3 regions of the Clostridium sulfidigenes genome follow, and region 2 is predicted to be linked to each of the others. Evidence: predicted binding sites of a transcription regulator. Region 2 holds the regulator's gene; each other region holds the start of a gene.
The links. The regulator Rex, encoded in region 2, represses fermentation and respiration genes when NADH is low (regulators of the CRP and FNR family bind a similar motif). The targets are predictions, from matches to a motif close to ATTGTTAANNNNTTAACAAT.
Positions count from the first base shown of each region.

Region 1: the regulator Rex is predicted to act here: its motif matches at 3,877-3,896, upstream of ACTNBA_RS05170 (YeeE/YedE family protein).
Region 3: the regulator Rex is predicted to act here: its motif matches at 1,314-1,333, upstream of hypB (hydrogenase nickel incorporation protein HypB).

Region 1 covers NZ_JBQHQR010000003.1:280,052-284,916, reverse strand. The annotation lists gene ACTNBA_RS05180 (APC family permease) at 1-847, opposite strand, end outside; gene ACTNBA_RS05175 (FAD-dependent oxidoreductase) at 860-2,557, opposite strand; gene ACTNBA_RS05170 (YeeE/YedE family protein) at 2,575-3,843, opposite strand; gene ACTNBA_RS05165 (LysR substrate-binding domain-containing protein) at 4,122-4,865, shown strand, end outside.
Region 2 covers NZ_JBQHQR010000002.1:182,859-187,723, reverse strand. The annotation lists gene pdxT (pyridoxal 5'-phosphate synthase glutaminase subunit PdxT) at 1-120, shown strand, start outside; gene abc-f (ribosomal protection-like ABC-F family protein) at 236-2,149, opposite strand; gene ACTNBA_RS02750 (redox-sensing transcriptional repressor Rex) at 2,598-3,248, shown strand; gene ACTNBA_RS02745 (short-chain-enoyl-CoA hydratase) at 3,492-4,271, shown strand; gene ACTNBA_RS02740 (acyl-CoA dehydrogenase) at 4,308-4,865, shown strand, end outside.
Region 3 covers NZ_JBQHQR010000010.1:25,887-30,751, forward strand. The annotation lists gene ACTNBA_RS12280 (diguanylate cyclase domain-containing protein) at 1-525, shown strand, start outside; gene ACTNBA_RS12285 (TetR/AcrR family transcriptional regulator) at 585-1,193, opposite strand; gene hypB (hydrogenase nickel incorporation protein HypB) at 1,461-2,132, shown strand; gene ACTNBA_RS12295 (FAD-dependent oxidoreductase) at 2,373-4,865, shown strand, end outside.

The DNA.
Region 1 (4,865 bases), on a different contig from region 2:
TATATCCCATATTATCAAGTACTGCCGACCCTAAAGCCCACTGCTCCAATAAGGCTTTCTCTGGAGTATAAACTAGACCTGTTGTAATATTTAATAGGTTATAAAAAAGTGCTCCAGCAAATATTGCTAGTAATGCCATTCTTGTAGCTTTTGGTGCTTCAAAATTCAAATCTGTGGATACTTGCGGTATTACATCAAAGCCAACAAACAAGAAGGGTACTATAGCAAAAACCTTTACTACTTCAGTAATATTAAACTTATAGTTATTAATATAGGTATCCCTAATCAAGCTGTGGTCTACCTTCATAAACATGAAAGCAAACACTATAATTACATTTACCACCATTAATAAAATTAAGATGTTCTGTACCATGGAACTCAATTTCAATCCTTTGATATTAATATAAGCAAATACAAGAATTATCAAGCTGGCAATGATAACCTCTGACAAGTATACTGGATAACCAGCTACTTGATATAGATATATAAAATCCACTGCTGAACCAAATAATCTTTTAAGCACCAATACAAAGGCTGTGGCATTAAGTGGAACCATACTTATATAACACAATGTCAAGGACCAGCCTACTATAAATCCATTTCCCTTTCCTAAGTTATTGTAAGTATAAGAGAATTCTCCCCCATCTTCATTATGCTTCTCCATCATTATGTGATAACCCTTTTGTATAAAAACAATAGCAAGACCACCAAGTATAAAACCGATGGCCGTGCTAATAATACCACTTTCATGGAGAAACTTTGAACCTGGCAAGGTAAATGAGCCCCATCCAATAATAGCTCCTAATGCTAAGGCTAATATGTCTATTCTGTTCAACTTTTTCTTCATAAAATTCAATCCTTAATTAAAATTATATTCTGTAACTATCTTTGCTCTTCCTGTTACTTGATCTTGATAATATTCGTAGCAACAAATACCTAGATAAGAACCAGATATATTGATTACATTATCATATCCACTATTTTGTAGTGCCATTACTGCATTATAACTTCTTTGACTTGAACGACAATGTAAATATACCGGTTTATCCTTTGGAATTTCAGACATTCTTTCTCTAATTTCACTTAATGGAATATTTACTGAATTCTTAAGATGTCCTTGTTCATATTCATGCTTCTCTCTTACATCTACAATGAATTCATCCTTTTCTACTAACTCCCTAACTATTGTTACTGGTACTTGTCTAAACTTACCATATAATAAATTTAGTCCTACTAAAGCTGCAAAATTAACTACATCTTTTGCTGTTCCAAATAAAGGAGCATAACATAACTCTAATTCCTTTAAATTCTCTAAGGTTCCACCCATTGTTATCATTGTTGCAATTACATCTATTCTCTTATCTACATTTCCTTTTCCTATAGCCTGTGCTCCAAGAATTCTTCCTGTTGGATATTCATATATTAATTTGAAATGCATTGGATTACTATCTGGCATTAAGCCAACTTTATCTCCTGGAATAATGTATACAAAATCATAAGAAATACCTGCTGCTTTAGCAGCTTTTTCATTTAATCCTGTAGAAGCTGCTCCTAGATCAAATACTTGAACTACAGATGATCCTATAACTCCATTATTATTGTGATGAATATTATACATATTATCAGCTGCTGCCCTAGCCTGTCTTTGAGCTGGTCCTGCTAAAGCCAGCCTTGAAGTTTTATGTGTTAAGCGATTATAAACTTCTATAGCATCACCTACAGCATATATATCTTTATCATTAGTCAAATAGTTATGATCAACTTTAATGCCTCCAGTTACTCCAATTTCAAGTCCTGCATCCTTAGCTAATCCTGTTTCCGGACTAACACCAATTGCCATTACTACAACTTTTGCAGCCACCTTTTTACCTGATTGTAATTCTACAAAGTCTTCATCTATCTTCTTAACTCCATCACTTAATATAAGGTTTACTCCCTTATCCATCATTTCCTTGTGAAGTATTTGGGCCATATCATAGTCAAAAGGACTCATTATTTGATCAAGTGCTTCTATAAGACTTACATTCTTATCTGCTAAACATAGGTTTTCCGCTACTTCAACCCCTATAAAACCACCGCCAACAACAGCAATATCCTTAATATTGTTACTATCAATATAATTCTTTAATTTCTTTATATCAACTACATTTCTTACTGTAAATACATTGGAACCTGTTACTCCTTCAATACTTCTTGGCAATATTGGATTAGCTCCTGGAGATAAAACTAATTTGTCATAGGACTCTTCATATTCTTCTCCTGTAAGAAGGTTCTTAACTACTACTTTTTTATCTTCTCTTATAATTTTTATAACTTCACTATTAACTCTAGCTTCAATATTATATTGATTTTTGAACTGTGTTGGACACATTAAAACTAAATCGTCACCATTTTCCACCATGCCACTTAAATGAAATGGTAAAGCGCAGTTAGAAAAAGATACATGAGGTCCCTTCTCAAACATAATTATTTCTGCTTCTTCATCAATTCTACGTGCTCTTGCTGCAACTGAAGCTCCTCCAGCAACTCCTCCAATAATTAAAATTCTTTTACCCATAACAATGATACCTCCTTTTAATGTTGCTTAAATAGTCTTTTAGCTAGTGTATTTCCTACAATACCACCAATTACCATGAAAATTAAGAAAATCCAACCGGAAAGTGAGAAATTTGCAATTGGAGTATATAATGCTCCTACATTACATCCATTAGCAAGTCTAGTACCTAATCCCATAGTAATTCCGCCTAGTGCATATAGTAATACTTCTCTTACTGTAATGTGCATCTCTGACATAAATGTTTTCTTAAACTTACCCGCAGTTAACAAGTATATACTAGTTCCAATGAGTATTCCAAAGTTTTGCACTGAAACAGCATGTTCAAAGAATGGAACAAGATACGCCTTTGCTGGCATTTGAGTAAAGGCTGCCAAAGATTCTGGTGAAACTCCAAATATCATCAAGAATTTACCAAACCATATTCCATAAGGAGTAGATGCGCCCCATCCAGCCTTAGTAATTCCCATTAACAAAGCAAATAATATCCCTATAACTACAGCCCCTTGCACTAATGTCCAAGGTTTTACAAATAATCTGTTGTATGTTGTTTCACTTAAAAGCTTGTAATTCTTAGTGTCTAACACTTCATTTTCATCCTGTACCTTTTCCATTGAGTGACCAGTATAAGTATTATTTTGCTTACGACTTCTCTCGTAACGGTATGATATAAACACAACTAATCCGCAAAATAATGCCATTAATACTAAGGCACCTAGATATCCTTCAAGACCATCCCATTTAAATAGATCTGGTAGGAATACACCTCCTGCCAACTTTTCACCTACTGGAGTTGAAAACCAAGAGTTCTTAACCCATCCTACAGTATTTTGTATAGGGAATCCTAAGAATACTCCTAACCCAAAGAAGATTAATGTAATAAACGCTCTAGGAAGACCTGTTATTAAGTCCGTAAGTACTCCTGATGCACAACATGATGAAAATGACATACCAAACCCAAATAGTATTGCCCCTAATATAAGACCAAAGTTAATTGGGTTTATCCACAGATCGTAACTAGCTGGATCTACCTTGAATAAAAATGCAGTAGTCAATAAAGATGAGATAAAGAACAAGAACATTAGTGTCCTCATTAATTTTGTTGATCCTGTATTAAATGCACGATTAACACTACCTGCAAATCCTGTATAAGCCCTAGATAAAGCATAACCTAATCCCACACCCACTAAAAGTCTAAAAAATAGCATGTCAGTTTTTAATAATGTCTTTCCTAAAAGTAATACTATTAAAATTCCTATAAATCCTAAAATTTGTTCAGTCTTTTTCATTTTTTTCCTCCTTATACTTTTAATTTAAAATTCAGTGTGATTTTTTTAACAATATTTGGTGCAAAGTGGTTGTGTTTTCGTTTACATCATGACGTGTTATCTTTATAATAAAATTCTATTACATATTATTCTTTTTCCATAGAAACTAAATGCTATATACCATAACACTTTCCTTTAACCAATTGTAAAATATGCCTAATAAAAATAAATATATTTATTTCTGTGTAATATACTAGTAAAATAGAATATATGTATAATTATTTTTAGGATGTGACTATATGAATCTTGAATATCTTGAATCATTTTATATAACAGTGAAATATAATAGTATCTCAAAAGCAGCACAAATTCTTCACCTTACCCAACCTGGTCTCAGTGGTCAGCTTAAGAGCTTAGAAAATGAATTAGGTGTAAATCTTTTAAATCGAAGTAATAAAGGTGTAGAATTAACAGAAGAAGGAAAAGTAGTATTTAACTATGCAGATACTTTACTTTCTATTCAAGGAAATATTAAAAGAGATTTGATTAACTTGCATCAAGAGCAACCAAAGTTAATGATTGGTGCTTGCAAAAGTGTGGGTGAATATGCTCTTCCTTGTAGTATTTTTACCTTTAAACATCTCCATGAAGAAGTTGATATTCGTATGGAGGTAATAAATTCAAGGGAAGTTATTCAAAAACTACAAGAACACGATATTAATATTGGAATCATTCAGCATGATCCAATGTTAAATGATATTTCTACTCAACCTATTATTTCGGATGAGCTTTTGCTAGTAGGAAATAGTGATAATTCACCTAAAAGAATTTCTATGGAAGAATTAAAACATATTCCACTAATTTTACGAGAACAAAATTCTGGAACTAGATATGTAATTGAAAAATCATTAAAAGAAAAAAATGTAACTGTAGAAGAGTTAAATGTGATTTATGATTTAAATTCTCCCGAATCTATTAAGTCTTCTATTCTTTCGGGAAAAGGTTTTTCTTTTTTACCAAAATTAACAGTTGCTCAAGAACTA
Region 2 (4,865 bases):
GAAAAAATCATAGCATGTAGAGAAAACAACATGCTAGCAACATCATTTCATCCAGAGTTAACAAAGGACTTATCTATGCATAAGTATTTTTACAACATGTGCAAAGATATATCAAAATAAATAATGAGCTTTGGCAAAATAAATCATTAATCTTATATAAAATGCTGAGCGTGTACTTTAATAATATAAGTGCATGCTCAGCATTTATTTGGATTAATTTATTTTGAAAAAGCTCCTAAGCTAGTTCTTCCCATTGATCATATAGGTTTTGAAGTTCTTCTTCAGTTTTTTGTATTTCTTTATTTATTTCTATGCTTTTTTCAGGGCTGGAATAGACTTCCTCAAGGCATAGCTGCCCTTGGAGCTCCTCAAGAGATTCCTCAGTAGCTGCTATTTTATTTTCAATGTTTTTAAGAGTATTAGCTTTTTCTTTTTCAGCTTTTTCAGCTTCACGTTTTTTCTTTTTATCTAGCTTTAACTGAGTCTTAGTAATGCCTGAACCTTCCTCTATATCCTCAAACCTTAAAGGGTTTTTCTTTTTCTCTACGTAATAGGAATAGTTGCCTAAGTATTCTTTCACTCCATCCTCATTAAGCTCAAAGATTTTATTTATAATTTTATTTAAGAAGTATCTATCGTGGGATATGAGAATTATTGTGCCATCATAGTTTAAGATTGCATCTTCTAAGGCCTCACGAGAGATAATATCTAAGTGGTTTGTAGGTTCATCTAGAAGAAGAAAATTAGCTTTAGAAAGCATTAGTTTTAGTAAATTAATTCTACATTTCTCTCCACCACTAAGAGTAGATATGGACTTAAATACGTCATCCCCTGTAAATAAGAAGGCTGCAAGAGCCGATCGTATCTCCGTAGTAGTCATATGAGGGAAATCATCCCACACCTCATCTAAAATAGTTTTATTAAAGTTTAAATTAGATTGCTCTTGATCGTAATATCCAACAAATACGTTTTTACCTAACACCTTAATCCCATTATCTGAAGGTATTTTATCCATGATTATTCTAAATAAAGTAGTTTTGCCACGGCCATTTTCCCCTATAAGAGCAATTTTTTCTTCTCGTTTAATATCCATATTTAAACCTTCAAATAGAAGTTTTTCACCAAAACTTTTACTTAAATTTTCTACATAAAGAACATCATTACCACTTTTAATTTGTGTTTCAAACTTTATTTTTGAAGCCTTTGCATCTTTGATAGGTGCTTCTATTCTTTCTATCTTATCTAAGGCCTTTTGACGACTTTCAGCAGCTCTTATACTTTTCTCACGATTAAAGGACTTATACTTAGTTATGATTTCTTCTTGTCTTTTAATCTCTGCTTGTTGAAGGTCGTAAGCCTTCTGCATCACTTCTTTATTTTTCTCTTTAAGGTCGATAAAGGCTGTATAATTTCCGTTATAGCACTGTGCAGTTCCACCTATAAGTTCTATAGTTTTATTGGTGATAGCATCTAAGAAGAATCTATCGTGGGAAATTACTATAATTGTGCCTTTAATCTCTTTAAGGTAGTTCTCTAACCATTCTATTGCATCAAGGTCAAGATGGTTTGTAGGTTCGTCTAGAAGCAAAATTTCAGGTTTTCTAAGAAGGAGCTTACATAAAGCAACTCTAGTCTTTTGACCACCGCTTAATATAGATATGGATTTATCAAAATCAACTTCTGTAAAGCCTAGGCCTTTAAGTACACGACTAATTTCGCCTTTATAAGTGTATCCACCACGATTTTCATAAACCTCTGTTAAAGTAGTATAATCACGTATAATCTTATTGTGATAATCTTCTTTAGCAGCATCATAAGGTTCCTTCATCTTCTCTTCTAAATTGTGTAATCTTTCCTCAATATCTATCAGTGACTTAAACACGGAAAGAAGTTCAGTATATATGGTATTATCTGAATCTAGAGAAAGGTTTTGAGAAAGATATCCAAGTTCCTTTGATTTATCTATATATAGCTCACCACTATCATATTCCATTTGATTGGTTAAAATTTTAAATAGGGTTGATTTACCTGCACCATTAGCACCTATTAATCCTATTTTTTCACCTTCATTTACATTGAAGGTAATATCTTTTAAAATCATATCTATTCCGAAGTATTTACTTATGTTTTTACAACTTAAAACTATCATTTATTTCACCGTCCTACTAGCATTTTAACATGAAAGTTAGAAATTTAAAATAATTTGTATAGTACAGTGGAGGAATGGGTATTGTGAGTAATAGGAAACATTGTTATATATAATACAAAGAAAAGTAAAATTGGTATAAAAATTAAGTTTATGAGACTTTATATATTATTTATGATAAAAAGTTAAAAAAATTTATAATTTATATATACAATAAAGTATTTTAAATGTACAATATAGCATTATAGTTTATTTATTAAAAAATATATAACAAATCAATGGTAATATAGTATAATATCTATATGAATAAAACCTACGTTGAATATGAGATTAGAATAGTTATTTTAGATAATATTTAATAGAGAATTATAATATGAATAAGCATAAAAATAAAAGACAAAAAGAATAAACAAGGAATATATAAAGAATATATATAAGGAGTTGATAAGAGGTGGAGAAGAAAAGAAGCATTTCTATGGCTGTAATAAAAAGGCTACCTAAGTACTACAGATATTTGCGCGAATTAGATAAAAATGAAGTTGATAGAATATCCTCTAAAGAACTAAGTGAAAGAATTGGGTTTACAGCTTCACAAATAAGACAGGATTTAAATTGTTTTGGAGATTTTGGTCAACAAGGGTATGGATATAATGTTAAGGAATTATTATATCAAATCTCTGTTATATTAGGCCTTAACAAAGAGTATAACACTGTAATAATTGGAGCTGGAAATATAGGTCAAGCAATTGCCAACTATACAACCTTTGATAAGATGGCATTTAATCTTAAAGGTATTTTTGATGTGAATGTAAAACTTATTGGACTTAAAATAAGAGATATTGAAATTAGAGATATGGATGAGTTAGATAGTTTCTTACAGAGAGAAAAGATTAACATAGCTATAATTTGTGTTCCTAAAAATAGAGCCCAAGGGGTAGCAGATGTGGTAATAAAGAATGGCGTAAAGGGAATATGGAATTTTGCACCTATAGATCTAAAGGTTAACGAGGATGTTATTGTAGAGAATGTACATCTTAATGAAAGTTTAATGACTTTAAGTTACTTATTAAATGAGCGTGAAAAAGAAGAAGAATTCCTATAATACTAAAAAAAGACAATACGAATTTCTTAAAATTTGTATTGTCAGGAATTTTTTGAATTTAATTATATGAATTAAGTAAAAAGATTCATTAAAAAACATAAATAAAATATAAATTAGGTTGAAAAAGAATTATAAACAGTCTATAATAGTGATTAAGGTATTAGAACCTTAATCACTTTTTTGTTAAAATAATAACGATTTATGGCGGCTAACACCTGAAAAATTGCATGGGGGATTTTAAACATGGATTATAAGAACATAGTCTTGGAAAAAGAAGGAAATGTGGCTTTAGTTAAACTAAACAGACCTAAAGCATTAAATGCTTTAAACACAGAAACTTTAAAAGAAATTGATTGTGTTATCCAAGAAATTTCTGGGGATAAAGAAATTTATGCAGTTATTCTTACAGGAGAAGGTAAAGCGTTCGTTGCTGGAGCTGATATTTCAGAAATGAAAGAAATGAATGCTATAGAAGGTAAAGAATTTGGTATTCTTGGGAATGGGGTTTTTAGAAAAATTGAAAAACTTGAAAAACCTGTTATAGCTGCAGTTAATGGTTTTGCATTAGGTGGTGGATGTGAACTTGCAATGGCTTGCGATATTAGAATTGCATCAGTTAAAGCTAAGTTTGCACAACCAGAAGCAGGGCTTGGAATAACTCCTGGGTTTGGCGGAACTCAAAGGTTATCAAGACTTGTAGGTGAAGGAATTGCAAAAGAATTAATTTACACTTGTGACATGATCAATGCTGAAGAAGCTTTAAGAATTGGATTAGTAAACAAGGTAGTAGAACCAGAGACACTTTTAGATGAAGCAAAAGCTATGGCTAATAAAATAGCTAAGAATGCTCCTATAGCTATAAGCCAATGTAAAGCTGCTATCAATAGAGGCTTGCAAATGGATATTGATAGTGCAGTATTATATGAAGCTGAAGCATTTGGAATGTGTTTTGCTACTGAAGACCAAAAAGAAGGTATGACAGCTTTTGTTGAAAAGAGAGACAAGAATTTTAAGAATAGATAATCGAAATAGATAATCGTATAAGTAGGAGGTATTATAATGAATTTTTCATTAACTAAGGAACAAGAACTTGTAAAGCAAATGGTAAGGGAGTTTGCTATTAATGAAGTAAAACCTATAGCAGCTGAAATAGATGTTACAGAAAGATTCCCAATGGAAAACGTAGAGCAAATGGCTAGATACAACATGTTAGGAATTCCATTCCCAACTGAATTCGGTGGAGCAGGTGGAAACAACGTATCTTATGCTATGACTGTAGAAGAACTTTCTAAAGTTTGCGGAACTACAGGAGTTATAGTTTCTGCACACACTTCTTTATGTGGAGCACCAATATATCAATTTGGTACTCAAGAGCAAAAAGAAAAATATTTAACACCACTTGCAAAAGGTGAAAAACTAGGTGCATTTGGTCTTACTGAGCCAAACGCAGGTACTGATGCTGCTGGACAACAAACAACAGCTGTACTTGAAGGAGATCACTACGTATTAAACGGTTCAAAAATATTCATAACTAACGGTGGAGTTGCTGATATCTTCGTAGTATTTGCAATGACTGATAAATCAAAAGGAACTAGAGGAATATCTGCTTTCATAGTT
Region 3 (4,865 bases), on a different contig from region 2:
GAATTAAAGGAAAAGGAAAAAACTATTAATAAATTAGCTTATTATGATGGACTGACAGGTTTAGCGAATAGAACATTGTTTTATAAAATGGCAGATGAATTTTATAATAATGCTAAAAGAAATAATAGTCTTTTAGGACTTATGTTTATAGATGTTGATAAATTCAAATATATAAATGATACATATGGACATAAAAAAGGAGATGAGGTTCTCATTCATGTAGCTAAAATACTAAAAGAATCTACTAGAAATGGGGATATAGTTGCTAGGTTTGGTGGTGATGAATTCTTAATATTACTACCTTTTATAAAAAGTTACCATGAATGTGAAGCTGTAGCCTCCAGAATTACTAATCTTACTGAAGCTATATATTGTAAAGAAGAGCAAATAAAAATATCTTTAAGCATAGGTATTAGTATATTACCCAATGAGGTTAATGATATTGATGAACTAATATTAGAAGCAGATAGGGCAATGTATAAAGCTAAAAAAACAGGTGGAAATGGATATCATTTATTTAAATAATAGTAAAAACAAGGATGCTATGTAAAAATTACAAGTATCCTTGTTTTATGTAGCTTAGCTTAGGATTTATTTTTTTCCATAAATGCAGGAATACTTTCTGCAAAAAATCTCACAAAGGTGTTTTTGAATTCTTGATCTTCCTGTTTTAAAACCCCTAGGGAATATTGCATTGCAACACCATCTAGAGCTGCTATTAAAATAGTAGCAAGACTTTTTTTGCAGTTTTTATTTTCGATACCAAATGCGTAAAAGTACATATCTGCTACCTTATTTATTATTTCATTATAATCTTGTTTAAGGCTTTCACTAAGAGAGCCACCTTTAGATAATACGTAGCCTATTAATAAAACTAAAAGGCGTTGCTCATTAACCTTAGACATACGTTCTCTAACTTTATTACTAATTTCATTTAACATATTTTCAGTGCTTTTAAGATTACTACTTTCATCTTTTTCAGAAAGTTTTTGAGCAAAGTACATAGCTTCCTTTACTGCGTGGTAGAATAGCTCGTCCTTGTTCTTAAAATGATGATATATTGCACCAGTAGTAAGCCCAGCAGCTGAGGCTATTTGACGCATACTTGTTTCTTCAAAGCCATTTTCTATAAATACACTAATTGCAGCATCTAAAATATGTTGCTTTCTTTCATTAGGTTCATTAGCGTTCATTTTATTCACCCCATTTAAAAATAGTATATCATATTTTTACAACATCATGATTCACATATTATAGGACCATTATATTAAAGACATAATAGTCTGCATTTTCATAACATATTTATTATTTCGAATGTTAATTCATTGACAAAGGTAGGTGCGTATTATATTATAAACATAACAACTGTTATGTTATATTGTGGAACGGTTGGTAATAATATATTGTAACCTACTTCAATAAAGTAACCTAAATTAAATATGAAATGGGGGAGAGTTTACATGGAGGCATTTAAAGTTTTAGAAATTAAGCAAAGTGTTTTTGACAACAATGATCATCAGGCTGAGCTACTTAGAGAAGAATTGAAAAAAGATGGGGTCTTTTTATTAAATCTTATGTCATCACCTGGTTCAGGGAAAACAACAACTGTTTTAAGAACAATTGAAGCTCTGCAAAATGAAATGAACATTGGTATTTTAGAAGCTGATATTGATTCAGACGTGGATGCACACAAGGTTTCACAGACTGGAGTTAAAGTAATTCAACTGCATACAGGAGGAATGTGTCATCTTGATGCTGATATGACTAGACAAGGTTTAAAAGGTCTTGGAACAGATAACATTGATTTTGCAATATTAGAGAATGTTGGGAACTTAGTGTGTCCTGCAGAATTTGACACTGGTGCATCAAAAAATGCTATGATTCTAAGCATACCAGAAGGAGATGACAAGCCTTTAAAATATCCTTTAATGTTTTCAATAGTTGATGTTTTATTAGTGAACAAAATAGATGCAGCGGACTATTTTGAATTTGATATGGAGGCAGTAAAAGAGAGGGTAAAAAAACTGAATCCAAATATTAAAGTTATCCCAATTTCAGCTAAAACTGGAGAGGGGATTGGAGAATGGGCTGACTGGATACGTGGACAAATAAATAATTGGAAAAATAAATAACTTTAAATAATTCATAACATTAAAAGTATTATAAACTTACTTTAAAATATTTTGACTATATAATAATCAGTTTCTTTCGGTTACTTTTGTTTTAATAACTTAATAAAACCTAAAAGTGCTGATTATTTTAATATAGTTAATATTAATAATGAGTCTTGCCATCTTTGCAATTCATTGTAAACACTGGTGTTTATAGTTTTGTTTATGATGACATATAATTATTTTGGGGAGGGATAATATATGGTCAAGGAAAAGGTACTTGATCTTGCAAATCACATCAGTAATAAGAAGCGTGGCTCGAAAAATGAAATCAAAGCTACAGATCCCGAGTATATGATTCTTGAACCTGTTGTTTCAGAAGAAATGGCAGAAGTTGTACTTTGTATGGAAATACGTAAAAAGGTTACTGCTAAAGATGTTGCTCCTTTATGTGGCAAATCTGTAGAGAAAACAACAGAACTTTTATTAGAATTAGCAGATGCAGGGGTTTGTTTTGTAAATGAAATTGATGGAGTAGATACATTTTGGTATGAGACCTGGGTTCCAGGTATCATGGAAATGATGGTTAACAATAAGGAGAATGTTAAAAAGTATCCTCAGATTCCTAGGGCTTTTGAAGCCTATGGAAGAGTAAGGGGACCTAAGACAGCAGGAAGTTTTCCTGTAGGAGTAGGTCTTATGCGTGTTATACCTATAGAACATGCCATTGAAGGTGAAACTAGAAGAGCATCCTATGAGGAAGTTTCTAAGTATCTTAATGATAATGATATATTTTCAGTTGCTGATTGTTCATGCCGTACAGCAAGAGAAGCTATGGGAGAAGGCTGTGGTCACCTCAAGGAAGACATGTGCATTCAGATGGGGCATGCTGCAGAATACTATATACGTACGAAGAGAGGTAGACAGATTACTCGTGAAGAAGCCTTTGAAATTATTAAGAGAGCAGAAGAAAACGGTTTAATGCATCAAATACCTAACTTAGATGGTTCTGGTAAAACTCATGCTATTTGTAATTGCTGTGGATGTTCTTGTCTGGCTTTAAGAACTGCTAGTATGTTTATTAACGCTGATATGGTACGTTCAAATTATGTTTCTAAAGTGGACAAAGAGAAATGTGTTGCCTGTGGAGAGTGCGTTCAAAATTGTCCTGTTAATGCACTACAATTGGGGCAAAAATTATGTTCCAAAACACCAGTAACTACTGAGATAAAGAGAATTGATACTCCACGAGATACTGAGTGGGGTCCAGATAAATGGAATCCTGAATATAGAACCAATAGAAAAGATGTAGTTGATACAGGTACAAGTCCTTGTAAAACCAATTGTCCAGCTCATATTGCAGTTCAAGGTTATATTAAACTTGCTTCTCAAGGAAGATATAGAGAAGCTCTTGAACTTATCAAACAAGAAAATCCGTTTCCTGCAGTATGCGGACGTATTTGCCCAAGAAAGTGTGAAACAGATTGTACTAGGGGAGATATTGACGATCCAGTTGCTATTGATGAAATCAAAAAATTTATTGCTGAACAAGATTTAAATACTGATCATAGATATGTGCCTAAACGTAAGCACGAGTACGGTAAAAAAATTGCTGTTGTGGGAGCAGGGCCTTCAGGTCTTAGCTGTGCATACTACTTAGCCATTGATGGGTATAAAGTAACTGTGTTTGAAAAAGAAAAGGTTCTTGGTGGAATGTTAACTTTAGGAATACCTTCATTCAGGCTTGAAAAGAATGTAATAAATGCTGAAATTGACATACTGAAAGAATTAGGCGTTGAATTCAAGATTGGCGTTGAGGTTGGAAGAGATATAAGTCTTAATGAATTAAGGAATCAAGGGTTTAAAGCCTTCTATATTGCAATTGGTGCGTGTATGGGAAGGAACCTTGGCATTGAAGGTGAAGATGTAGAAAATGTTATAACCGGTATAGATTTTATGAGAGATGTTAACTTGGGTAAGGAGTTAAAACTTGAAGGCAATGTAATCGTAATCGGTGGTGGTAACGTTGCTATAGATGTTGCGAGAACAGCTACTAGAATTGGAAATACACAAATTAAAATGTACTGTTTGGAAAGTCGTGAACAAATGCCTGCACTTCCAGAGGAAATTGAGGAAGCATTATCAGAGAATATTGAAATTAATAATTCTTGGGGACCAAAGAGAGTAATTGTTGAAAATGGTCGTGCTACAGGAGTAGAATTCAAGAAATGTATTTCTGTATTTGATAAAAGTGGAAGATTTAGTCCATCTTATGATGAAAATAACACTATCATAGTTAAGGCTGATACTGTACTGCTTTCAATAGGTCAGGGAATGAATTGGGGAGAACTTTTATCAGATAGCAAAATTGAACTAAATAGAAATAATACTATTAAAGCAGATCCATTTACATTACAGACAGGTGAGCCTGATGTTTTTGCTGGTGGTGATGCATTAACAGGACCTAAGTTTGCAATAGATGCTATTGCTTTAGGTAAGGAAGGTGCAACTTCAATTCATCGTTATGTTCAACCAGGACAAAGTTTGATTATTGGTCGAGATAGAAAAGAATATCATGCATTAGATAAGAAAAATATAGAACTTAAAGGATATGATAGTACTCCTAGACAAAGTGTAGGTCATGTAGATGGAAGCAAATCAAGGAAAACATTTAAAGATTTACGTGAAACATTTACTGAAGACCAGATAAAAAGGGAAACAGAACGTTGTCTTAGCTGTGGTGCAACGGTTGTA